2 regions of the Streptomyces sp. NPDC079141 genome follow, and region 2 is predicted to be linked to the other one. Evidence: predicted binding sites of a transcription regulator. Region 2 holds the regulator's gene; the other holds the start of a gene.

Region 1 (11,846 bases), on a different contig from region 2:
CTACCGGGCCGCGCTGGAGACGGCCGGGCTGCCGGTCGACCCGGCGCTGATCCGGCCCGGCGACTTCCACCACGAGACCGGCTACCGCCAGGGTCTTGAGCTGCTGCGCGGCCCGGACCGGCCCACCGCGGTCTTCGCCGGCAACGACCTCCAGGCGCTCGGCCTGTACGAGGCGGCGCGCGAGCTGGGCCTGCGCATCCCGGAGGACCTCAGCGTCGTCGGCTTCGACGACCTTCCGGTCGCGCGCTGGGTCGGGCCGCCGCTGACGACCGTACGGCAGCCGCTGACCGAGATGGCCGAGGCCGCCGCCAAGCTGGTCCTGGACCTGGCGCGGGAGGACGGCGATCCGGCGGCCACGCGGGTGGAGCTGGCGACCAGCCTGGTGGTGCGGAGCAGTACTGCGGCGCCTGTGGCCGGAAGGTGACGTATTGACGGGTGGGGTGGGCGCCTCCACACTCCTCCGAAGTGAATCGGTTGTACGACCGAAACTTTCGGAGGCACCCGCAATGAGAACCTCCAGATCGTCTCTACGGACGCGGTTGGCCGCGCTGATCGCCGGGGCGGCCGCCGTCGGTGGCCTGCTCGTCGCCGGGACGACCGGCGCCCACGCCGCCGACACTCCGCTGCGCGACCTCGCCGACGCCAAGGGCAAGGTCATCGGCACGGCGGTCACCGGGTCCAAGCTCACCGGCACCTACGGCGACATCGCGGGGACGCAGTTCAACGCGCTCACCCCCGGCAACGCCATGAAGTGGGGCTCGGTCGAGCCGACCCGGTCCAACTTCAACTGGGCCGAGGCCGACCAGATCGTGGACTTCGCCGAGGCGCACGGCCAGCAGGTTCGCGGCCACACCCTGGTCTGGCACAGCCAGAACCCCAGCTGGCTGACGAACGGCAGCTGGACCCCGGCCCAGCTCGGCCAGCTGATGACCGACCACATCGCCACCGAGGTCGGCCGCTACAAGGGGCGGCTTGCCACCTGGGACGTGGTCAACGAGCCGTTCAACGAGGACGGCACCTACCGCCAGACGCTCTGGTACAACGGCCTCGGCGCCGACTACATCGCCCAGGCGCTGACCGCCGCCCGGGCCGCCGACCCGAGCGCCAAGCTGTACATCAACGACTACAACGTCGAGGGCGTCAACGCGAAGAGCACCGCCCTGTACAACCTGGTCAAGTCGCTGAAGGAGCGCGGAGTGCCGATTGACGGGGTGGGGTTGCAGGCCCACCTCATCCTCGGTCAGGTGCCGTCCACGCTCCAGCAGAACATCCAGCGCTTCGCCGACCTCGGCGTCGACGTGGTGATCACCGAGCTGGACATCCGGATGACCACGCCCTCGGACAGCGCCAGGCTCGCCCAGCAGGCCACCGAGTACAAGCAGGTGGTGAACGCCTGCGTCGCCGTGACCCGGTGCCACGGCGTCACCGTGTGGGGCTTCACCGACTCCGACTCCTGGATCCCGTCCACCTTCCCGGGCGAGGGCGCGGCGACCCCGTACGACGAGAACTACGTGCCGAAACCGGCGTACTACGCCATCGCGGAGGCCCTCGGGGGCACGACCACACCGCCGCCGACGGATGCGTGCACGGCGACGTACAGCGTCGCCAACCAGTGGAACACCGGGTTCACGGGGCAGGTACGGATCGCGTGCGACGGGGCCTCGCTGTCGTCGTGGAAGGTGAACTGGACGTACGGCGCGGGCCAGCAGATCAGCCAGGCCTGGAACGCGAACTGCACCCAGACGGGCGCGGCGGTCAGCTGCACCAACGCCTCCTACAACGGGACGGTGCCGGACGGCGGTTCGGTGACCTTCGGGTTCAACGCGACCTGGAGCGGGAGCAATCCGGTGCCGACCGTGACACTGGGCTGAGAAATCTGAGAATTTCTCAAGAAAACCGTCCGCGACGCGCTCCTTGTAATAATTCGGACTTACGTTCCTGTCCGTGACCGGAGACGACGCGAACGGGGACGAGGGCAGAAGAGTGGGCCGGCGGTCGAGAGTGCTCAAGGCCGCCGGCCTCGCACTGGCGGGCGTACTGGTGCTGGCCGCCGCCGCGGCGGGCTGGGCGTACTGGCAGCTGAACGACAACATCCAGAGTGTCGACATCAACAGCGCGCTCGGCGACGACCGGCCGCCCAAGGTGACGCCGTCTCCTTCGGCCGTCACCGAGGAACTGCCCAGCGAGGCCCTGAACATCCTGGTCCTGGGCTCCGACTCGCGCAGCGGCGCGCAGAACCAGGCGCTCGGCGGCGGTGACAGCGAAGGCGCCCGCTCCGACACGGCGATGGTGGTGCACATCGACGCGGGGCGGACCGGGGCGACGGTGGTGAGCATCCCGCGGGACACGCTCGTCACCCGGCCGTCCTGCCCGCTGGAGGACGGCGGGTCCACAGCGGTTGCCTACAACGCGATGTTCAACAGCGCCTACGCGGTGGGCGGTCCGGTCTGCGCGGTCAAGACCGTCGAGTCGCTCACGAACGTCCGCATGGACCACTACATCGAGATCGACTTCTCCGGCTTCGCGAACCTGGTGGACGCGCTCGGCGGCGTCACCGTCACCACGGAGGAGGACATCGACGACGAGGACAGCCACCTCACCCTGGAGGCCGGCACCCATCATCTCGACGGCGAGCAGGCCCTCGCCCTGGCCCGCACCCGGCACGGCATAGGCGACGGCAGCGACCTGGGCCGCATAGGCCTGCAGCAGACGCTGGTGAAGGCGCTGCTGGCGCAGATCTCCTCGACGAGCCTGCTCACCGACCCCACCGAGCTCTACCAGGTGGCCGACGCGGTCACCGGCAGCCTCACCACCGACACCGGCCTGGACTCCCTGACCGAGCTGACGGGCCTCGGCAGGAGCCTGAGCGGTCTGTCGGAGGACAGCGTCCGGACGGTGACGATGCCGGTGGTGCGGGCCCCCTCGGACCCCAACCGGGTGGTGGCGGACGAGCCGGAGGCGAGCGAACTGTGGGAGTCGCTGCGCTGAGGCAGACCCTCCGAACCGTGAAAACACCTGCCTGAACTGCGGAAACACCTGCGCGTAAAAGATCTTGGAATTATTTTGGCGGGGATGTCGATCCGGGTGTCCCGCGATCGACGCATGGGTGAGAGGCCGGGAAGGACCGGCCCGACCACGAGTTCCGAGGAGTCACCATGCCCCGCTACCTGTCGCTCGTTCGCATCGACGAGACCAACGCCCCCGCCGAGGGCCCCAGCGCCGAGCTGATGCAGCGCATGGGCGAGCTGATCGAGGAGATGACGAAGGCCGGCGTCCTGCTCGACACCGCAGGCCTCACCCCCACCGCCCAGGGCACCCGCGTGCACTACGCGGGCGGCGAACTGTCCGTCACCGACGGGCCGTTCACCGAGTCCAAGGAGGTCGTCGGCGGCTATGCGCTGATGCAGGCCAAGGACAAGGCCGAGGCGATCGAGTGGACCAAGCGGTTCCTGAAGATCCACGAGGCGCACTGGACCGTGACCTGCGAGGTGCGGGAGATCGCCGAGGGCTGACCTTGGCTGCGCGTGCGTACGGGTGTCTGATGGTGGGCTGTGACAGCACAGCCCACCGCCGACCCGCGCGGCGCCATCGAAACGGTCTTCCGTATGGAGGCCCCCCGCGTGATCGCCGCCGTCGCCCGGATCGTGCGGGACGTCGGCATCGCCGAGGAGCTCGCGCAGGACGCCCTCGTCGCCGCCCTGGAGCAGTGGCCGAGGGACGGCGTGCCCGACAACCCCGGCGCCTGGCTGACGGCCGCCGCCAGACACCGCGCCGTCGATCTGATCCGCCGGCGCGAGAACTACGCCCGCAAGCTCGCCGAGATCGGCCGGGACCTGTCGGACGTGGCGCCCCCGGAGGAGCCCGCCGACCCCGACGACATCGACGACGACCTGCTCAGGCTCGTCTTCACCGCCTGCCACCCGGTGCTGTCCACCGAGGCCCGGATCGCCCTCACCCTGCGTCTGCTCGGCGGTCTGACCACGGCTGAGATCGCCCGCGCGTTCCTGGTGCCCGAGCCCACGGTCGCCCAGCGCATCGTCCGCGCCAAGCGCACCCTGGCGACGAAGAACATCGCCATCGAAGTGCCCTACGGCGCCGACCGCGAGGCCCGTCTCGGCTCCGTCCTCGACGTCATCTACCTGATCTTCAACGAGGGTTACGCCGCCACCGCGGGCGACGACTGGCTGCGCCCGGCCCTGTGCGAGGACGCGCTGCGGCTGGCCCGGGTGCTGTCCGGGCTGATGCCGAAGGAGCCGGAAGTCCACGGCCTCACCGCCCTGTTGGAGTTCCAGGCCGCCCGCGTGACGGCCCGCACTGGCCCGGACGGCGAACCGGTCCTGCTGAAGGACCAGAACCGCCGCCGCTGGAACCGCATGCTCATCGCCCGCGGAGTCGCCGCCCTCGGCCGGGCCAACGCCACCGGCGCCCCGGGCCCGTACGCCCTCCAGGCCGCCATCGCCGCCTGCCACGCGCACGCGTACACCTACGAGGAGACCGACTGGAGGTCCATCGCCACGCTCTACGGCCTGCTCGCCGCCCGCGCCCCCTCCCCGGTGGTGGAGCTGAACCGCGCGGTCGCCGTGTCGATGGCCGACGGCCCGGCCCCCGCCCTGGACATCGTCGACGCCCTCGCCGCCGAACCGGCGCTGCGCGACTACCACCTGCTGCCGAGCGTGCGCGGAGATCTGCTGGCCCGCCTCGGGCGTCCGGCGGAGGCGGCGGCGGAGTTCGAGCGGGCGGCCGCGCTGACCCGCAACGAACGGGAGCGGGAGCTGCTCCGGGCGAAAATCCGTTCGCTCGGCGCCCGGTGACCCATTCCCTTCCTGGTCAGCGGCGGTTTACAGTTGCGCGGCTGCCGCAGCCGGCGTGACGTCCTTCCGCGGTCCGGCAGCGCTCCGACACCCGTGGGGGGTACTTACGCATGCGATCTTCCGGATCGAGCGGCGCCGGCACGCGCCGCGGACTCGTCGCGCTCACGGCGGCGACGGCACTGGCCGCGGGCCTGGCGGTCGGGGCGGCGCCGGGGGCCTCGGCCGAGACCGCCGACTGGCCCGCCACCACCGGCATCCTCACCGCCGACATGGACGGTCAGATCTCGCAGCTGGCCGAGGACGGATCGGCGGCGCCGGTGAAGCGGCTCTCGGACGCCATGAAGCCCTCCTGGTCACCCGACGGCAGCCGCATGGCCTACGTCAACCAGGTCACCGGACGCGTCAACGTCGTCCGGTACAACTTCACCGGCCCCGTGGAACTCCCGGTCAGGACGACCAACACGATCCTCGCCGGAGACCCCACCTTCTGGGGCAGCGGCAGCCAGGTCGTCTTCGAGCTCAACGGCCGGCTGCGTGTCGCCCCGTCCGACGGCAGCCGCTACCAGCAGCACCTGTTCGGCACCGCGCAGGAAGGCTGTGACTCCCAGCCGAGCGGCGCGATCGGCGGCAAGCTGGCGTTCATCCGCTCGGGCAGCACCTGCGGCGGCGACAGCCGCTACGGCGCCCTGTGGGTCTACGACGGCCCGACCGGCACCTTCAAGAAGCTGATGGACGGCAGGGCGAGCGCCCCGTCCATCTCCCCGGACGGCACCAAGGTCGCGTACACCCTCGACCAGGCGCTGTACGTGATCAACACGGACGGCACCGGAGCGACCCGCCTGCTGCCCGAGGAGACCGGCAGCGTCCGGCGCCCCACCTGGTCGCCCGACGGCGCCCGGCTGGCGTACGAGGTGGTGAACACCTCGAACGAGCTGCGCAACGAGATCCTCGACCTCGCCACCGGCACCACCAAGGTCATCTACGACACCCCCTCCACCGCGAAGTGGGACCTCGCCTGGCAGCCCCTGCGCAAGAACGACGTCGGCCGGGTCTGGGGCGCCGACATTTACGGCACCAACATCGCCGGGTCCCGCTGGACCTGGAACACCGTCGGCCAGAGCGAGCCCGGCCTGAAGGACGCCTCGTCCGCCGTGCTGGTCTCCAAGGACAGCCAGGCGTACGCGCTGACGGCCCCCGCGCTCGCGGGCAAGAAGGGCGGCCCGGTCCTGCTGACCTCTGGCAGCGCGCTGTCCTCGACCGTGCAGACCGAGCTCAAGCGCATCCTCAAGCCCGGCGCGACGGTCTACCTCGTCGGCGGCACGTCGATCCTGAGCGGCACCGTCGCCTCGAAGGTCTCCGCGCTCGGCTTCACCCCCAAGCGCCTTGCGGGCACGTCCCGTTACTCGACCTCGGTCGCCGTCGCCAAGGCGATGACCGGCGCTCCGACGGACGTCTTCCTCGCGACCGGCAACGACTACCACGCGGCGCTGGCCGCGGCCTCCGCCGCCGGCGGGACGGGCCGGAGCGGCAAGTCCGTCGTCGTCCTCAACGACGGCAACAGCCTGACGGCGTCCGTGAAGTCGTACCTCAACGGCCTCGACCCGCGGACCACGCACATCATCCCCGTCGGCGGCTCGGCGAAGTACGCGCTGACGCACACGTCGTTCTCCAACTGGCCGTCGACGTACTCCTACTACCCGGTCGTCGCGAGCACCCACGAGGGCACCGCGGCCGCGCTCGCCCGCTTCTGGTGGGGCGGCCCGCGCAACGCCGCCCTCGCCGACACCGACAGCTGGCGCGGCGGCGCCACGGCCGGCGCGGCGATGAACGTCTACGGTCCGCTGTTGTGGACGCAGTCCGACGCGCTCTCCACCGAGACCCGGTCGTACCTGGTCAAGGGTGCCGCGAACGTCCGCTTCGTGGCCGTCTTCGGTGGTACCGGCTCGGTGTCGACGGCGGCGGTGAACACCGCGGGCTCGGCGATCAGCGCGAGCAGCAGCCTGTGGGACTACACGGCGTACTACAACGGCCTTGAACCGGCCGCGAGTCCGAGCGCCCTGGCGGCGACGCCCAAGGCGAGCCCGGACCTCACCGCGCTGCGCACGACGGCCACGCGCTAGGCGTTCCGCTCGAAGCGCGGCGCTGTGCCGTCGGTCGGCCGCGGCGCCGTCGTGGCTGGTCGCGCGCGGCGGAGCCGCATATCGATGCAGCCCCGCGCCCCTTCGGGGCGCTACCGAACCGCAGCCGACTTCGCCCGACCCGCTCGGCCGCTCACGCGGGGGCCCCGACCAGCATCGTCGGCGCCCCCGCGACCCGGGTCAGGAACACGGTCGCCGAGTTCGGCCCCTGCGGCTTGACCTTCTTGCGCAGCTCCTCCGGCTCGACGGCGGAGCCGCGCTTCTTGACGGTGAGGATGCCGACCTCGCGCTCCCGGAGCAGGGCCTTCAACTTCTTGACGTTGAAGGGGAGTCGGTCGGTGATCTCGTAGGCGGTGGCGTACGGGGTCGGGCGCAGCTCGTCCGCGGTGATGTACGCGATGGTGGGGTCGATCAGTCCGCCGGTCAGGTCCTCGGCGACCTCGGCGACCAGATGGGCTCGGATGACGGCGCCGTCGGGCTCGTACAAGTACCGTCCGACGGGCCGGACTTCGGGGTCGGGGAGGCCGCGGCCGAGCAGTGTCCGGGGGCCGGGCAGCAGGGTCGCCCGGACCGCCCCGGGCGCGGTCCCGAACCACAGCACCGCCTCCTTCACGTCCCCGCCGTCCGAGATCCACTCGGCCTCGGCCTCGGCGGGCACCGCTTCGTGGGGGATGCCGGGGGCCACCTTCAGGGCGGCGTGCGGGGCCTTCGAGGCGGCCTGGACGGCCCAGGAGAGCGGTGGCGAGTAGGCCTCGGGGTCGAAGATGCGGCCCCGGCCGCCGCGTCGGGCCGGGTCGACGAACACGGCGTCGTACCCGGCCGTGTCCACCTCCGTCACATCCGCCTCCCGGACCTCGATCAGGCCGGCGAGATCCAGCGCCTCGGCGTTCGCCCGGGCCACCGCCGCCGTCAGCGGGTCCCGGTCCACCGCCAGCACCCGGATCCCGGCCCGGGCCAGCGCGATCGCGTCACCGCCGATCCCGCAGCACAGGTCGGCCACGGAGGTCACTTCCAGCTCCCGCAGACGCCGTGCCCGGTACGCGGCCACGCTCGCCCGCGTCGACTGCTCGACCCCGTTCGGGGTGAAGAACATTCGCCCGGCGTCCTCGGCCCCGAACTTCGCCGCCGCCCGCTGCCGCAGCCGGGCCTGGCCGAGCGCCGCCGACACCAGCTCGGCGGGATGGTCGCGGCGCAGCCGGGTGGCGACGGCGAGCTCGTCGGCGGGGGCGGTGCCGCGCACTTCGTCGAGGAGGGCGCGGCCCTCGGGGGTGAGGAGGGGAGCGAGGTCGTTCACCGGGTCATTGTGGGCCAGACCGGCTTCTTGTGGGCCACTCGGTGGACCGTGCGCCTCCGGCGGCGGTGTCGGCGCGGGTTCCCGGCGGGGCCCTGCGAGGATCCGGCACCATGCGAGTAGTAGGACAAAATGACAAAAACCGGTCTGCTCCGGGGATGCGGATCCGCGGCGGACTCGCCGTGCTCGCCGTCGCCGCCATCGCCTCCGGCTGCGCGCAGGGCGGCGGCTCCGGCCCCGGCACGAAGGTGCGCCCGGCACCCGGCCAGCAGCCCCTCCAGGCGCCCTGGGCCCGCGCCCTGGACGCCTACGCCACCAAGCTGCGCGCCTCCGCGGCCGTGGCCGAACGCTGGGGCCTGAAGCGGGTTCCGCTGACGCCCCCGGCGCCCCCGGCGAAGAAGCCGAGGATCACGACCCGCAAGGGCTTCGAGGTCGACGGCCACGAGGAACGCGGCCTGCCGCCCGTCTTCACCACGATCCCCACCGAGCAGAAGATCGTCTTCCTCACCATCGACGACGGCGCCGAGAAGGACCCGGCCTTCCTGCGGATGATGAGCGAACTGAAGGTCCCGTACACCGCCTTCCTCAGCGACTACCTGGTGAAGGAGGATTACGGCTACTTCGAGCGGATGGGGGACAGCGGGGTCGGCCTCAACAACCACACCCTCCACCACCCCTTCCTGCCCGCCCTCTCCTACGCCCGCCAGAGGCACGAGATCTGCGGCATGCAGGACGTGATCGAGAAGCGCTACGGCAAGCGCCCCCGCCTCTTCCGCCCGCCCTTCGGCAGCTACAACGGCACCACCCTGCGCGCCGCCAAGTCCTGCGGCATCACCCACGCCCCCCTGTGGAACGAGGAGGTCTTCGTCGACCGCTGGGAGTACCGCGAGTGGGACCGGGACATCCACCCCGGCGACATCGTCCTCAGCCACTTCCGCGGCAAGGAGCACTGGAAGGGCACGATGACCGACATGATCCGGCGGTTCCTCGACCGGGTCACGGCCGAGGGGTACGCCGTGGCCCGGCTGGAGGACTACCTGTGAGGCTGCGGGGCCTGCTCGCCGGGGTGGTGGCGGCCGCGCTGCTGACCGGCTGCGGCCGGTTCGCGGGCCCCGCCGCGCCCTCGGACCGGCCGCCCCTGCCCCTGCCGGCGCAGCCGTCCCGCCCGCCGGTCGTGCAACAGGTCCCCACCCGGGACGCCGTCGTCTTCCTCACCTACGACGACGGCGCCGAGCGGGACCCCCGCTTCGTCGACCTGGTCCGCGAACTGCGCCTGCCCGTCAGCATGTTCCTCACGGACAGCGTGGCCGGCCCGGGCTACGGCCACTTCGCGCGCCTGCAGTCGGTGGGCGCGTCGATCCAGAACCACACCCTCGACCACACCGCCCTGCGCGGCCTGCCGTACGCCGGCCAGCGCGCCGAGATCTGCGGCCAGCAGAACAAGCTCCGCGCCCGCTTCGGCGTCCGCCCCCGCCTCTTCCGCCCGCCCCACGGCCGCTACGACGCCACCACCCTCCGCGCGGCGGCCGACTGCGGCATCGGCTCGGTCGTCCTGTGGCGGGCGACGATGGGGGCCGACGGCCGCCTCGCCTACACCGGGGGTGCGTCCCGTCTGCGCCCCGGCGACATCGTCTCCCTCCCGTCGGACGACCCGACGGGGCTGACGCTGGTGGAGCGGACGACGCGGGTGCTGCGGGAGATCGAGGGGCGGGGGCTGCGGGTGGGACGGCTGGAGGACTACCTGTGAAGCCGTCCGGAACTGCCGGGCGGCACGGCGCGCATTAGCAGTCCGCTTGACCGAGTGCTAATGCCGGTCATAGTCTCGGCTCTGGCACTCCCCCCTGGAGAGTGCCAACACAGCGACGGGCAGGTCCGGCACCCGCGACGACGGATCGACCTGGTCGCCACCTCAGACAGTTAACCCCGTGAGATCTCCGAAGGGGGAGGTCGGATCGTGACGACCGCCAGCTCCAAGGTTGCCATCAAGCCGCTTGAGGACCGCATTGTGGTCCAGCCGCTGGACGCCGAGCAGACCACGGCCTCGGGCCTGGTCATTCCGGACACCGCCAAGGAGAAGCCCCAGGAGGGCGTCGTCCTGGCCGTGGGCCCGGGCCGCTTCGAGAACGGCGAGCGCCTGCCGCTCGACGTCAAGACCGGCGACATCGTGCTGTACAGCAAGTACGGCGGCACCGAGGTGAAGTACAACGGCGAGGAGTACCTCGTCCTCTCGGCTCGCGACGTGCTCGCGATCATCGAGAAGTAATTCACTTCAAGCACATTGCTTGACGCTGCGCCCCTGGCCCCCGCGACCACTTGAGAAGCCGGGCGCCCGGGGCGCAGTGCCTTTTTTCACCCACAGATTTCCGAGAGGGCTCCCGCTGTCATGGCGAAGATCCTGAAGTTCGACGAGGACGCCCGTCGCGCCCTTGAGCGCGGCGTCAACAAGCTGGCCGACACGGTCAAGGTGACGATCGGCCCGAAGGGTCGCAACGTCGTCATCGACAAGAAGTTCGGCGCGCCGACCATCACCAACGACGGTGTCACCATCGCCCGCGAGGTCGAGGTCGAGGACCCGTACGAGAACCTCGGCGCCCAGCTGGTGAAGGAGGTGGCGACCAAGACCAACGACATCGCGGGTGACGGCACCACCACCGCCACCGTGCTGGCCCAGGCGCTCGTCCGCGAGGGCCTGAAGAACGTCGCCGCGGGTGCCTCCCCGGCGCTGCTGAAGAAGGGCATCGACGCGGCCGTAGCCGCCGTGTCGGAGGACCTGCTCGCCTCGGCCCGCCCGATCGAGGAGAAGTCCGACATCGCCGCCGTCGCCGCGCTGTCCGCCCAGGACCAGCAGGTCGGCGAGCTCATCGCCGAGGCGATGGACAAGGTCGGCAAGGACGGTGTCATCACCGTCGAGGAGTCCAACACCTTCGGTCTGGAGCTGGACTTCACCGAGGGCATGGCCTTCGACAAGGGCTACCTGTCGCCGTACTTCGTGACGGACCAGGAGCGCATGGAGGCCGTCCTGGAGGACCCCTACATCCTCATCAACCAGGGCAAGATCTCCTCCATCCAGGACCTGCTGCCGCTGCTGGAGAAGGTCATCCAGGCCGGCGCCTCCAAGCCGCTGCTGATCATCGCCGAGGACGTCGAGGGCGAGGCCCTGTCGACCCTGGTCGTGAACAAGATCCGCGGCACCTTCAACGCGGTCGCGGTCAAGGCCCCCGGCTTCGGTGACCGCCGCAAGGCGATGCTGCAGGACATGGCCGTCCTCACCGGCGCCACGGTCATCTCCGAGGAGGTCGGCCTCAAGCTCGACCAGGCCGGTCTGGACGTGCTGGGCTCCGCCCGCCGCATCACGGTCACCAAGGACGACACGACCATCGTCGACGGCGCCGGCGACTCCGCCGACGTCACCGGCCGCGTCGCCCAGATCAAGGCCGAGATCGAGAACACGGACTCCGACTGGGACCGCGAGAAGCTCCAGGAGCGCCTCGCGAAGCTGGCCGGCGGCGTGTGCGTGATCAAGGTCGGCGCCGCCACCGAGGTGGAGCTGAAGGAGAAGAAGCACCGTCTGGAGGACGCCATCTCCGCGACCCGCGCCGCGGTCGA
Region 2 (11,846 bases):
GGCGGTGACGAGGGTGAAGGTTCCGGCACGCCGCAGGGACTCCAGTACCTCGGGGCCGGGCACGCCGAAGTGGAAGGAGACCACGGGCACCGGATTGTCCAGCAGCACGGCGAGCTTGGCGTCGTAGCCGTCGTCCCGCCCGCTGTCGGGATCGCCCAGCTCGCTCTCGTACCAGCCCGCCTCGCCGGCCAGCTGATGGGCGTAGACATCGACGGCAGCCGCGTCCGCGTACTCCGGCTGCGGCATGAACAGGTTCACCCCGAAGGGGCGGCCCGTGAGCCCCCGCAACTGCTTGATCTCCTGGTACATGCCGTCGGCGGTCTTGTACCCGGCAGCAAGGAACCCGAGCCCACCGGCCTCGCTCACGGCGGCGGCAAGCGTCGGCACGGAGACGCCGCCCGCCATGGGGGCCTGCACGATCGGATGGGGGAAAAGATCGGTCAGCGCGGAGGACATGACGGCATGTTGTCACGTCCCCCGAACAGTTCCGAATCCACCCTTCCGCCTGGCCTGGACCAGCCGGTACGTGCGGCACGGGAGGACGGGGCCACCCGTCCTCCCATGCCGTCAGCGACCGTTGAAGGCATCCTTCAACCGCGAGAACAACCCTTGCTGCCCCGGCTGGAACTGCCCCTGCGGGCGCTCCTCGCCGCGCAGCTTGGCCAGCTCGCGCAGCAGCCGCTCCTGCTCGGGGTCCAGCTTCGTCGGTGTCTGCACCTCGACGTGGACGACGAGGTCACCGCGCCCGCCGCCGCGCAGATGCGTGACACCGCGCCCGTGCAGCGGAATCGACTGCCCGGACTGGGTCCCGGGCCGGATGTCGACCTCCTCAAGACCGTCCAGCGTCTCCAACGGCACCTTCGTGCCGAGTGACGCCGCCGTCATCGGAATGGTCACCGTGCAGTGCAGATCGTCCCCGCGCCGCTGGAACATGTTGTGCGGCAGCTCATGGATCTCGACGTACAGGTCACCGGCGGGACCACCGCCGGGCCCGACCTCGCCCTCGCCCGCGAGCTGGATCCGCGTGCCGTTGTCGACACCGGCCGGGATCTTGACCGTGAGCGTGCGCCGGGAGCGGACCCGTCCGTCGCCCGCGCACTCCGGACACGGCGTCGGGACCACGGTGCCGAACCCCTGGCACTGCGGACACGGCCGCGAGGTCATGACCTGCCCGAGGAAGGACCGCGTCACCTGCGAGACCTCGCCGCGCCCGCGGCACATGTCACACGTCTGGGCGGAGGTCCCCGGCGCCGCACCCTCGCCGTTGCAGGTGTTGCAGACGACGGCGGTGTCGACCTGGATGTCCTTCGTCGTGCCGAAGGCCGCCTCGTCGAGCTCGATCTCCAGCCGGATCATCGCGTCCTGGCCGCGCCGCGTACGCGACCTCGGCCCCCGCTGCGACGCGGTCCCGAAGAACGCGTCCATGATGTCCGAGAAGTTCCCGAAGCCACCGGCCCCGAACCCGCCCGCACCGGCACCGCCGGACTGCGAGAGCGGGTCGCCGCCGAGGTCGTAGACCTGCTTCTTCTGCGGGTCCGACAGCACCTCGTAAGCGGCGTTGATCTCCTTGAACCGCTCCTGGGTCTTCGGATCCGGGTTGACGTCCGGGTGCAGCTCGCGTGCGAGCCGCCGGAAGGCCTTCTTGATCTCTTCCTGCGACGCGTCGCGGCGCACGCCGAGAACGGCGTAGTAGTCCGTGGCCACTTACGACTCCGCCAGGATCTGTCCGACGTACCGTGCCACTGCGCGTACCGCTCCCATCGTTCCCGGGTAATCCATGCGGGTCGGTCCGACCACGCCGAGCTTGGCGACTGCCTCGCCGCCCGAACCGTAGCCGACCGACACCACGGACGTGGAGTTGAGTCCCTCGTAGGCGTTCTCGTGCCCGATGCGCACGGTCATGCCCGAATCCCCGGCCTCGCCAAGGAGTTTGAGGAGCACGACCTGCTCCTCAAGGGCCTCCAGGACGGGCCGGATGGTGAGGGGGAAGTCATGTCCGAAGCGGGTCAGATTGGCGGTGCCGCCGATCATCAGCCGCTCCTCGTTCTCCTCGACGAGGGTCTCCAGCAGGGTGGAGAGCACCGCCGAGACCGTGCCCCGGTCCTCGATGTCGAAGCCCTCGGGGAGGTCCTCGACGAGCATCGGCACATCGGTGAAGCGCCGCCCCGCGACCCGGCTGTTCAGCCGGGCCCGCAGATCGGCCAGGGACGTCTCGCCGAACGGCGCCGGGCAGTCGACCATCCGCTGCTCGACCCGGCCGGTGTCCGTGATCAGCACGAGCATCACGCGCGCGGGGGCGAGCGAGAGCAGTTCCACGTGCCGCACGGTGGACCGGGTGAGCGACGGATACTGCACGACGGCGACCTGCCGCGTGAGCTGGGCGAGCAGCCGTACGGTGCGCGCCACCACGTCGTCGAGATCGACGGCGCCGTCGAGGAAGTTCTGGATGGCCCGCCGCTCGGGCGCGGTCATCGGCTTGACGCCGGCCAGCTTGTCGACGAAGAGCCGGTAGCCCTTGTCGGTCGGGATGCGCCCGGCGCTGGTGTGCGGCTGGGCGATGAAGCCCTCGTCCTCCAGCGCCGCCATGTCGTTGCGCACGGTCGCCGGGGAGACGCCGAGGTTGTGCCGCTCGGTGAGGGCCTTGGACCCCACCGGCTCCTCGGTGCCCACGTAGTCCTGGACGATGGCGCGCAGCACCTGAAGCCTGCGTTCACTCAGCATCGCGCACACCTCCAGAAGTCGTCCCCTTGGCGCCTTACCTGGCACTCTGTCCGTCCGAGTGCCAGCCGTCCCCGGCCCAGTGTACGGCTGTGGGGTACACCCCGGGCAAGGCCGGTCCCGCGACGCCGTGCCGGAACGGGCGGTCACCGCTAGCGTCGCCGTATGACGGTGACTTGGGAAGAGCTGGGGTGGGAGCAGGTGGCGGCCGGGGTCTTCCGCTGCCGGCTGCCCGGCTGGGACTGCACGGCGGGGCTGGTCGTCGGCGAGGGTACGGCGCTGGTGGTCGACGCCGGGTCGAGCCTCGCCGAGGGCGGGCGGCTGCGGATGCGGGCGGAGGCGCTGACCGGTCACCGTGTGACCCATCTCGCGCTGACGCACCCCCATTTCGATCATGTCTTCGGGGCGGCCGCGTTCGCCGGGGCGGAGGTCTACGGCGCGGTGGGCATCGAGTCGGCGTTCGCGCCGCACGCGCGCGACGAGCTGCGCGCGGACGCGCTCCGCAACGGCCTGGACGCCCGCCTGGCCGACGAGGCGGTGGACACGCTCGCCCCGCCCCGGCACCACGTCTCCGGCGAGTGGACCCTCGATCTGGGCGGCGGCCGGCAGGTGCTGCTGGCGAACGTGGGCCCCGGCCACACCGCCCACGACCTGGCGGTCCTGGTCCCGGGCAGCCCGGAGGTCGTCTTCTGCGGCGACCTGGTCGAGGAGTCGGGCGAGCCGCAGGCGGGCCCCGACGCCGTGCCGTCGCACTGGCCCGCCGCCCTGGACCGGCTGCTGGACCTGGGCGGCGAGGACGCGCTGTACGTGCCCGGTCACGGAGCGGTGGTGGACGCGGCGTTCGTACGGCGCCAGCGCGACGCCCTGGCGGCCCGCTTCGGCGTGTCGCGCTGATCGCCCGACGGCTTCTCCTATCGTCATCCGAATGCGCCAGTACTCCGCCGACCTGACCCCTCCGTGGAAGAAGCCCAAGCCGGTCCCCGAGGTCCCGGCGGACCCGGGCCTGGTGGTCGAGGAGCCCGGCACCGGCTTCTGCGGCGCGGTGATCCGCTGCGAGGCGGGCACGGTGACGCTGGAGGACCGCTTCGGCAAGCACCGGGTGTTCCCGCTGGAGCCGCGGGGCTTCCTGCTGGAGGGCAGGGTGGTGACCCTCGTACGCCCCGCCGGGGCGCAGCAGCGACCGACCCGTACCGCGTCCGGTTCCGTCGCCGTCCCCGGTGCACGCGCGCGCGTGGCGCGCGCCGGGCGCATCTACGTCGAGGGCCGGCACGACGCCGAACTGGTCGAGAAGGTGTGGGGCGACGACCTGCGCATCGAGGGCGTGGTGGTGGAGTACCTGGAGGGCGTGGACGACCTGCCGTCGATCGTCGCGGACTTCGCCCCGGGGCCGGACGCGCGCCTGGGCATCCTGGTCGACCACCTCGTCCCCGGCACGAAGGAGTGGCGGATCGCGCAGGAGGTGACCAGCGAGCACGCCCTCGTGGTCGGCCACCCCTACATCGACGTCTGGGAGGCGGTGAAGCCGTCGTCGCTGGGCATCGAGGCCTGGCCCCGGGTCCCGCACGGCCAGGACTGGAAGACGGGCGTGTGCCGGGCGCTGGGGTGGCCGTCGGAGAACACGGGCGCGGTGTGGCAGGCGATCCTTGCCAGGGTGACCTCGTACAAGGACCTGGAGCCGGAGCTGCTGGGCAGGGTCGAGGAACTGATCGACTTCGTCACGGCCCCCGCGTAGCCGCTCAGTCCACCAGGTCCCGCACCACCGCGTCCGCCAGCAGCCGCCCCCGCAGCGTCAGCACCGCACGCCCCGCCGCGTACGGCTCCTCCTGGAGCAGCCCGTCCGACAGTGCCCGGCGCGAGGCCGCCAGCCCGTCCGTGCGCAGGAGGTCCAGCGGCACGCCCTCGCGCAGCCGCAGCTCCAGCAGGATCCGCTCCACCCGTCGGTCCTCGTCCGACAGCAGCTCGCGCCCCGCCCCCGGCGACCGCCCGGTGGCCAGCGCCGCCGCGTACGCCCCGGGGTGCTTCACGTTCCACCAGCGCACCCCGCCCACGTGCGAGTGCGCGCCAGGTCCGGCGCCCCACCAGTCGGCGCCCCGCCAGTACAGCTCGTTGTGCAGACAGCGGCCCGCTTCCGAGGTGGCCCAGTTCGACACCTCGTACCAGTCGTAGCCCGCCTCCGACAGCGCCGACTCCGCGATCAGGTACCGGTCGGCGTGCACGTCGTCGTCGGTCATCGGGACCTCGCCGCGGCGGATGCGGCGGGCCAGCTGGGTGCCCTCCTCGACGATCAGCGCGTACGCCGAGACATGGTCGGGACCGGCGCCCAGCGCCGCCTCCAGCGACGCCCGCCAGTCGTCGTCGGACTCCCCCGGCGTGCCGTAGATCAGATCCAGGTTGACGTGCTCGAAGCCCGCCGCACGGGCCTCCGCCACGCAGGCCTCCGGGCGGCCGGGCGTGTGCGTCCGGTCCAGCACCCGCAGCACGTGCTGCTTCGCGCTCTGCATGCCGAAGGAGATCCGGTTGAAGCCGCCCTGCCGGAGCGTGGCCAGGTATGCCGGGTCCACCGACTCCGGGTTCGCCTCCGTCGTGATCTCCGCGTCCGCCGCGAGACCGAACTCGTCGCGGATCGCCCCCAGCATCCGTACGAGATCGTCCGCGGCCAGCAGGGTCGGCGTACCGCCGCCGACGAAGACCGTGCGGACGGCCCGCGGGTCGTCGCCCAGGACCTTCCGGGCCAGCCGGATCTCGTCGATCAGGGTGTCCGCGTAGTTGTCGCGGGAGGCCAGGACGCCGCCCGTGCCACGCAGCTCGGTGGCGGTGTAGGTGTTGAAGTCGCAGTAGCCGCAGCGGGTCGCGCAGTACGGGACGTGCAGATAGAACCCGAGGGGTCGGTCGGCGGCCCCGGCGAGCGCGGACGCGGGAAGTGCGCCGTCGTCGGGGACGGGCTCGCCGTCGGGGAGTGCGGAAGGCATGCCTTCCATTGTCCAGCACCCCGCGCGTTCACTCGGCCTGGAGCACCAGCAGCGCCAGATCGTCCTCCGGCGGCCGCCCGCCGAACTCGTGCACCAGCCGCCGGATGCGCTCCGCGATGAGGGCGGCGCTCAGCCCGGCGCAGCCGGCGAGCGCGGTCGCGAGGCCGTCGCCGTCGTCGAACTGGCGCGAGCCGGAGCGCCGCTCGGTCACCCCGTCGGTGACGCACAGCAGGCTGTCGCCGCGCCGCAGCTCGAAGGTCTCGCTGGTGTACGTGGCGTCCTCGACGACCCCGAGGAGGGTCTGCGGCTGCGCGGCGGTGCGCACGCTGCCGTCGGGGCCGAGCAGCAGCGGCAGCGGGTGCCCGGCGGAGGCGAGGGTGCAGCGGACGCCTCCGGCGAAGGGGACGAGCTCGCCGTAGAGGAGGGACAGGAAGCGGGTCTGCGGTCCGTCGCCGGGGGCGCCCGGTCCGGCCAGGGCGCGTGCGGCGGCGTCGGTGGCCTCCGTGGTCTCGTCGAGGAGGAGCTGGTTGAGGCGGTCGAGGACGTCGGCGACGCGGTAGCCCTCGCGGGCGAGCAGCCGCAGCCAGGGCCGGGCCAGGCCGATGACGACGGCGGCCTCGGGCCCCTTGCCCTGGACGTCGCCGACGGCGAAGCACCAGCGGCCGTCGCCGGCCGGGAACAGGTCGTAGAAGTCGCCGCTGGGTCCGCCCTTGTCGCACGGCTCGTAGACGAGCGCGCTGGTCAGCCCGGGGATCTCGGCGACGGCTCCGGGCAGCAGGCCGCGCTGGAGGACGGCGCTGATGGTGGCCTGGCGGGCGTACTGGCGGGCCGCTCCGATGGCGAGGGCGACCCGGCGGCCGAGGTCCTCCACGAGCCCGGTGACCTCGTCGGGGAAGCCCAGCAGTCCGGCCCGCCCGATGACGAGGGTGCCCAGCGGACGGCCGCCCGCGATCAGCCGGTACGCGAGCGCCGTGCCCTCCGCCTCGTACGGGCCGAGCGCCTGGCCGGGCCAGGGGTGGGGGACGGGCCCGGAGCGCAGATCGTCCGGCGGGCACGGCGGGTCCTTCTCCAGGGTCCGGCGCAGTTCCTCGATACGGGTCTCGCTGCCGTGCCAGACCCGGGCGAGGTGCGGTCCGGCCCCGGGGAGGTCGCCCACGGCTCCGGCCGGGCGCGGGGAGCCCCAGCGGCCGGTGGCCTCGTCCTCCAGCCACACCGCGCACCAGTCGGCCAGCCGGGGCACCAGCAGCTGCCCGGCGAGCGCGGCGACCAGGTTCTCGTCGAGCTGTCCGGCGAGCAGGTCGGAGGCTTCGGCGAGGAAGGACAGCGCGCCGCGGTTGAGCCACTCCCGGTCGCGCTCGGGCCGCCGCGGGGCGGGGCGGGGTATGGCGAGGGTGCGGGGAGCGCCCTGGGCGCTCTGTGCGGCATGCTCCTCGCTCTCCTCGGCCGGCAGTCTGGCCCACACCGTCTTCATGCCGGTGCGATACGTGACGCCCCAGGCCTCGGCGAGCCGGGCGACCAGGCGCAGTCCGCGGCCGTACTCCGGTGTCTCGTGCGGGAGTTCGGCCCGGCCGTCGTGCGGTGCGCGCGAGGGATGGCGGTCGGAGACCTCGACGACCAGCGCGCCCGTCTCCTCCGCCCGGCACACCAGCTCGACCTCGGTTCCGGCGTGGACGACGGCGTTGGTGACGAGTTCGCTGGTGACGATGAGGGCGTCATCGGCGAGGGAGCCGGTGAGGTGTTCGCTGCCGGGCAGGCCGAGTCCGGCCCATTCCGCGATCCGGGCGCGCACGAACGCGCGGGCGGAGCCCGGCGCGAGGGAGCTTCCGGGCAGCGTCACGCGCGCCTGCGCACGCGGTCGCGCGCCCTCGTGCACAGGCGCATCGGAGGCACGGGAAGCAGTCTCCCGTTGCACCGGAATGGCCCCCATGGACAGCTCCCCGAGCGGTTCGGACGAATACGCCGCAGTCGACGCCCACAGAGTGACAGACTGGCCACGCCCATAAGCACCGAGTTACCGAAGTGGGCCGCCATGAGTGAGAACAGTGGTACACGCGTGCTCGAAGACGGACAGATTCGAGCATCGGATCTCCTTCCTCTGCTCGCCGCGATGACATCGGCGCGGGACGGCGACTTCCGGAAGGTCTCCGATCCGGCCACCGGTCCGGTGGCCGAACTCGTCGCGGTCTACAACCAGATCCTGGACCGGAGCCTGCACTTCAACTCGGAGGTGCAGCGGGTCAAGCGGGAGCTGGTGCGGCACGGCCGGCTCGACGAGCGGCTCACCGCCAGCCCGGGCCAGGGCCAGTGGACGGCCCGGGTCAACGATGTGAACCAGCTGCTCGACGCCCTGGTCGCCCCGGCGGCGAACGCCACCCGTGTGCTGGACGCGGTGGCCGGCGGCGATCTCACCCAGCGGGTCGATCTGCACGACGGGACCCGGCAGTTACGGGGCGATCTGCGCCGGCTGGGCCGCGCCGTGAACAAGATGGTCGACCAGCTGTCGCTGTTCACCGGCGAGGTGACCCGGGTGGCCCGCGAGGTCGGCACCGAGGGGCGGCTCGGCGGACGGGCCAAGGTGCAGGGTCTGTCGGGCAGTTGGCGGGATGTGACCGAGGCGGTCAACACCATGGCGTCCCGGCTGACCGCACAGGTGCGCGACATCGCCCTGGTGACCACGGCGGTGGCCCGCGGCGACCTGACCCGTACGGTCACGGTCGAGGCGACCGGCGAACTGCTCGAACTGAAGCTGACCGTCAACACGATGGTGGACCAGCTCTCCGCCTTCGCCGACGAGGTCACCCGCGTCGCCCGCGAGGTCGGCACCGAAGGTCAGCTGGGCGGGCGCGCCCAGGTGCGGGGCGTGTCGGGCGTCTGGAAGGACCTCACCGACAACGTCAACTTCATGGCCTCGAACCTGACCTCGCAGGTCCGCAACATCGCCCAGGTCACCACGGCCGTCGCCAACGGCGACCTGTCGCAGAAGATCACCGTCGACGCGCAGGGCGAGATCCTGGAGCTGAAGTCCACCATCAACACCATGGTCGACCAGCTCTCCGCCTTCGCCGACGAGGTCACCCGCGTCGCCCGCGAGGTCGGCACCGAAGGCAACCTCGGCGGCCGGGCTCAGGTGCGCGGTGTGTCGGGCGTCTGGAAGGACCTCACCGACAACGTCAACTTCATGGCCGACAACCTCACTTCCCAGGTGCGGAACATCGCCCTGGTGTCCACGGCCGTGGCCCAGGGCGACCTCGGCAAGAAGATCACGGTGGAGGCGAAGGGCGAGATCCTGGAGCTGAAGTCCACCATCAACACCATGGTCGACCAGCTCTCCGCCTTCGCCGACGAGGTCACCCGCGTCGCCCGCGAGGTCGGCACCGAGGGCAACCTCGGCGGTCAGGCCCAGGTGCGGGGCGTGTCCGGCGTCTGGAAGGACCTCACCGACAACGTCAACTTCATGGCGCTGAACCTCACTTCCCAGGTACGGAACATCGCCCAGGTGACCACGGCCGTCGCCAACGGCGACCTGTCGAAGAAGATCACCGTCGACGCGCGCGGCGAGATCCTCGAACTGAAGGACACCGTCAACACGATGGTGGAGCAGCTGCGCGCCTTCGCCGACGAGGTGACCCGCGTGGCCCGCGAGGTCGGCACCGACGGCCGGCTGGGCGGCCGGGCCCAGGTGCTGGGCGTCTCGGGCGTCTGGCGGGACCTGACCGACAACGTCAACTACATGGCCGACAACCTCACTTCCCAGGTACGGAACATCGCCCAGGTGACGACGGCCGTCGCCAACGGCGACCTGTCGAAGAAGATCGACGTGGACGCGCGCGGCGAGATCCTGGAGCTGAAGACCGCCATCAACACCATGGTCGACACCCTGTCCTCCTTCTCCTCCGAGGTCACCCGGGTGGCCCGCGAGGTCGGCTCCGAGGGCCAACTCGGCGGCCAGGCCCGGGTCGAGGGCGTCTACGGCACCTGGAAGCGCCTGACGACGAACGTGAACGAGCTCGCCCTGAACCTGACCACGCAGGTCCGCGCCATCGCCGAGGTCGCCTCCGCGGTGGCCCAGGGCGACATGTCCCGCTCCATCACGGTGGAGGCGCGCGGCGAGGTGGCCGAGCTGAAGGACAACATCAACCTGATGGTGGCCAATCTGCGCGAGACGACCCGCGCCAAGGACTGGCTGGAGTCCAACCTGGCCCGGCTGGCCGCGCTGATGCAGGGCCACCGCGATCTGATGGAGGTCGCCGACCTGATCCTGCGCGAGCTGACCCCGTTGGTGAACGCCCAGTACGGCGCGTTCTTCCTGGCCGACCCCGACGAGGACAGTGCCTCTCTCCGCACAACCGTTCCTGCGAAAGGTCTTGCGTTCATCGCCGGCTACGGCGCAGCTCAGGGCGCTACCGTCGAGACCGGCGGCCTGCCCGTGCACGGCCTGGTCCGGCAGGCCGCCCGCGAGAAGAAGCGCATCCTGGTGGAGGAGGCCCCGCCGGACTACATCACCATCAGCAGCGGGCTCGGCGAGGCGGCGCCCACGACGATCGTCATCATCCCGATCCTGTTCGAGGACAAGCTCCTCGGCGTGATCGAGCTGGCCTCCTTCTCCCGCTTCTCCGACGTCCACCTGGCGTTCTTCGACCAGTTCGTGAACACCATCGGCGTCGCGATCAACACCATCATCGCCAACTCCCGTACCGAATCGCTCCTCGGCGAGTCCCAGCGCCTGGCCATGCAGCTCCAGGAGCGCTCGGACGAACTCCAGGAGCAGCAGGCGGAGTTGCAGCGCTCCAACGCCGAACTGGAGGAGAAGGCCGCCCTGCTGGCCACCTCCTCCCAGTACAAGTCGGAGTTCCTGGCGAACATGTCGCACGAGCTGCGCACCCCGCTGAACTCCCTGCTCATCCTGGCCCGCCTGCTCTCGGACAACCCGGACGGCCATCTCTCCGACCAGGAGGTCCAGTTCGCGACGACGATCCACCGCTCGGGCTCCGACCTGCTCCAGCTGATCAACGACATCCTCGACCTGTCGAAGATCGAGGCGGGCCGGATGGACGTACGCCCCAAGCGCCTGCCCCTCATCAAGCTGCTGGACTACGTGCACGCCACCTTCCGCCCGCTCACCCTCGACCGGGGTCTCGCCTTCGAGGTGTCGGTCGGCGAGGACGTGCCGCGCGAGATGTACTCGGACGAACAGCGCCTCCAGCAGATCCTGCGCAACCTGCTGTCCAACGCGATCAAGTTCACCGCCTCGGGCCGGGTCGAACTGCGGGTCAGCCGGGTCAAGGACCCCGAGCACGTCTACGTACGCGAGAGCGACGAGGTGATCGCCTTCGCGGTCTCCGACACCGGCATCGGCATCGCGCGGGAGAAACTCCCGGTGATTTTCGAGGCGTTCCAGCAGGCCGACGGCACCACCAACCGCAAGTACGGCGGCACCGGCCTCGGTCTGTCCATCAGCCGGGAGATCGCGGGCCTGCTCGGCGGCCGCATCATCGCCGAGAGCGAACCCGGCAAGGGCTCCACGTTCACCCTCTACGTCCCCGTCGTCAGCCCCGGCCACACGGCGACGGGCCCCACCCCCGAGGACCGGCATCTGCCGATCCCGGACCAGCTGTCGACCGAGCCCTTCCCCAGCGCGCACGACATGGACGACTCCTGGCCCACGCTGACCAAGCTGGAGACCTGGCAGTCCGGACGCGCCGGCCAGGTGCTGCCCGGACGGCGGGTGCTGATCGTCGACGACGACATCCGCAATGTCTTCGCGCTCACCCATGTCCTCGGCCGCGTCGGCATGCCGGTCCTGTACGCGGAGAACGGCCGCGAGGGCATCGAGACCCTGGAGCGCAACCCGGACGTCGAACTCGTCCTGATGGACATCATGATGCCGGAGATGGACGGCTACGAGACCATCGCCGCCATCCGCCGCACCCCCCGCTGGACAGGGCTGCCCATCATCGCGCTGACCGCCAAGGCCATGCCCGGCGACCGTGAGAAATCCATTGCGCGCGGCGCCAACGAGTACGTGCCCAAACCGGTGGACGTCGACCAGCTGCTGACCGTCGTCTGCGCACTCCTCGACCCCGACGCCGAGGACAAGACCGACGCCTCGGAGGAGGAGGCCCCGTCGTGATCGCCGAGACAACGACCGCAGAACGCCCC

Evidence for each region. The regulator HrcA, encoded in region 2, represses chaperone genes, less so after heat shock. The targets are predictions, from matches to a motif close to TTNGCACTCNGNNNNNCNGAGTGCNAA.
Region 1: a site for HrcA is predicted at 10,022-10,048, ahead of groES (co-chaperone GroES). Genes of this name have one in related genera too.

What each region holds. Positions count from the first base shown of each region.
Region 1 covers NZ_JBFBLP010000008.1:325,749-337,594, forward strand. Annotated here, with positions in the region: gene AB0Q90_RS23730 (LacI family DNA-binding transcriptional regulator) at 1-424, shown strand, start outside; gene AB0Q90_RS23735 (endo-1,4-beta-xylanase) at 507-1,871, shown strand; gene AB0Q90_RS23740 (LCP family protein) at 1,945-2,988, shown strand; gene AB0Q90_RS23745 (YciI family protein) at 3,156-3,512, shown strand; gene AB0Q90_RS23750 (sigma-70 family RNA polymerase sigma factor) at 3,552-4,811, shown strand; gene AB0Q90_RS23755 (cell wall-binding repeat-containing protein) at 4,922-6,931, shown strand; gene AB0Q90_RS23760 (methyltransferase domain-containing protein) at 7,083-8,243, opposite strand; gene AB0Q90_RS23765 (polysaccharide deacetylase family protein) at 8,399-9,283, shown strand; gene AB0Q90_RS23770 (polysaccharide deacetylase family protein) at 9,280-9,987, shown strand; gene groES (co-chaperone GroES) at 10,195-10,503, shown strand; gene groL (chaperonin GroEL) at 10,624-11,846, shown strand, end outside.
Region 2 covers NZ_JBFBLP010000006.1:104,575-116,420, forward strand. Annotated here, with positions in the region: gene AB0Q90_RS19060 (nitronate monooxygenase) at 1-456, opposite strand, end outside; gene dnaJ (molecular chaperone DnaJ) at 568-1,704, opposite strand; gene hrcA (heat-inducible transcriptional repressor HrcA) at 1,705-2,721, opposite strand; gene AB0Q90_RS19075 (MBL fold metallo-hydrolase) at 2,884-3,612, shown strand; gene AB0Q90_RS19080 (DUF3097 domain-containing protein) at 3,644-4,450, shown strand; gene hemW (radical SAM family heme chaperone HemW) at 4,455-5,687, opposite strand; gene AB0Q90_RS19090 (SpoIIE family protein phosphatase) at 5,716-7,614, opposite strand; gene AB0Q90_RS19095 (HAMP domain-containing protein) at 7,795-11,817, shown strand; gene AB0Q90_RS19100 (response regulator) at 11,814-11,846, shown strand, end outside.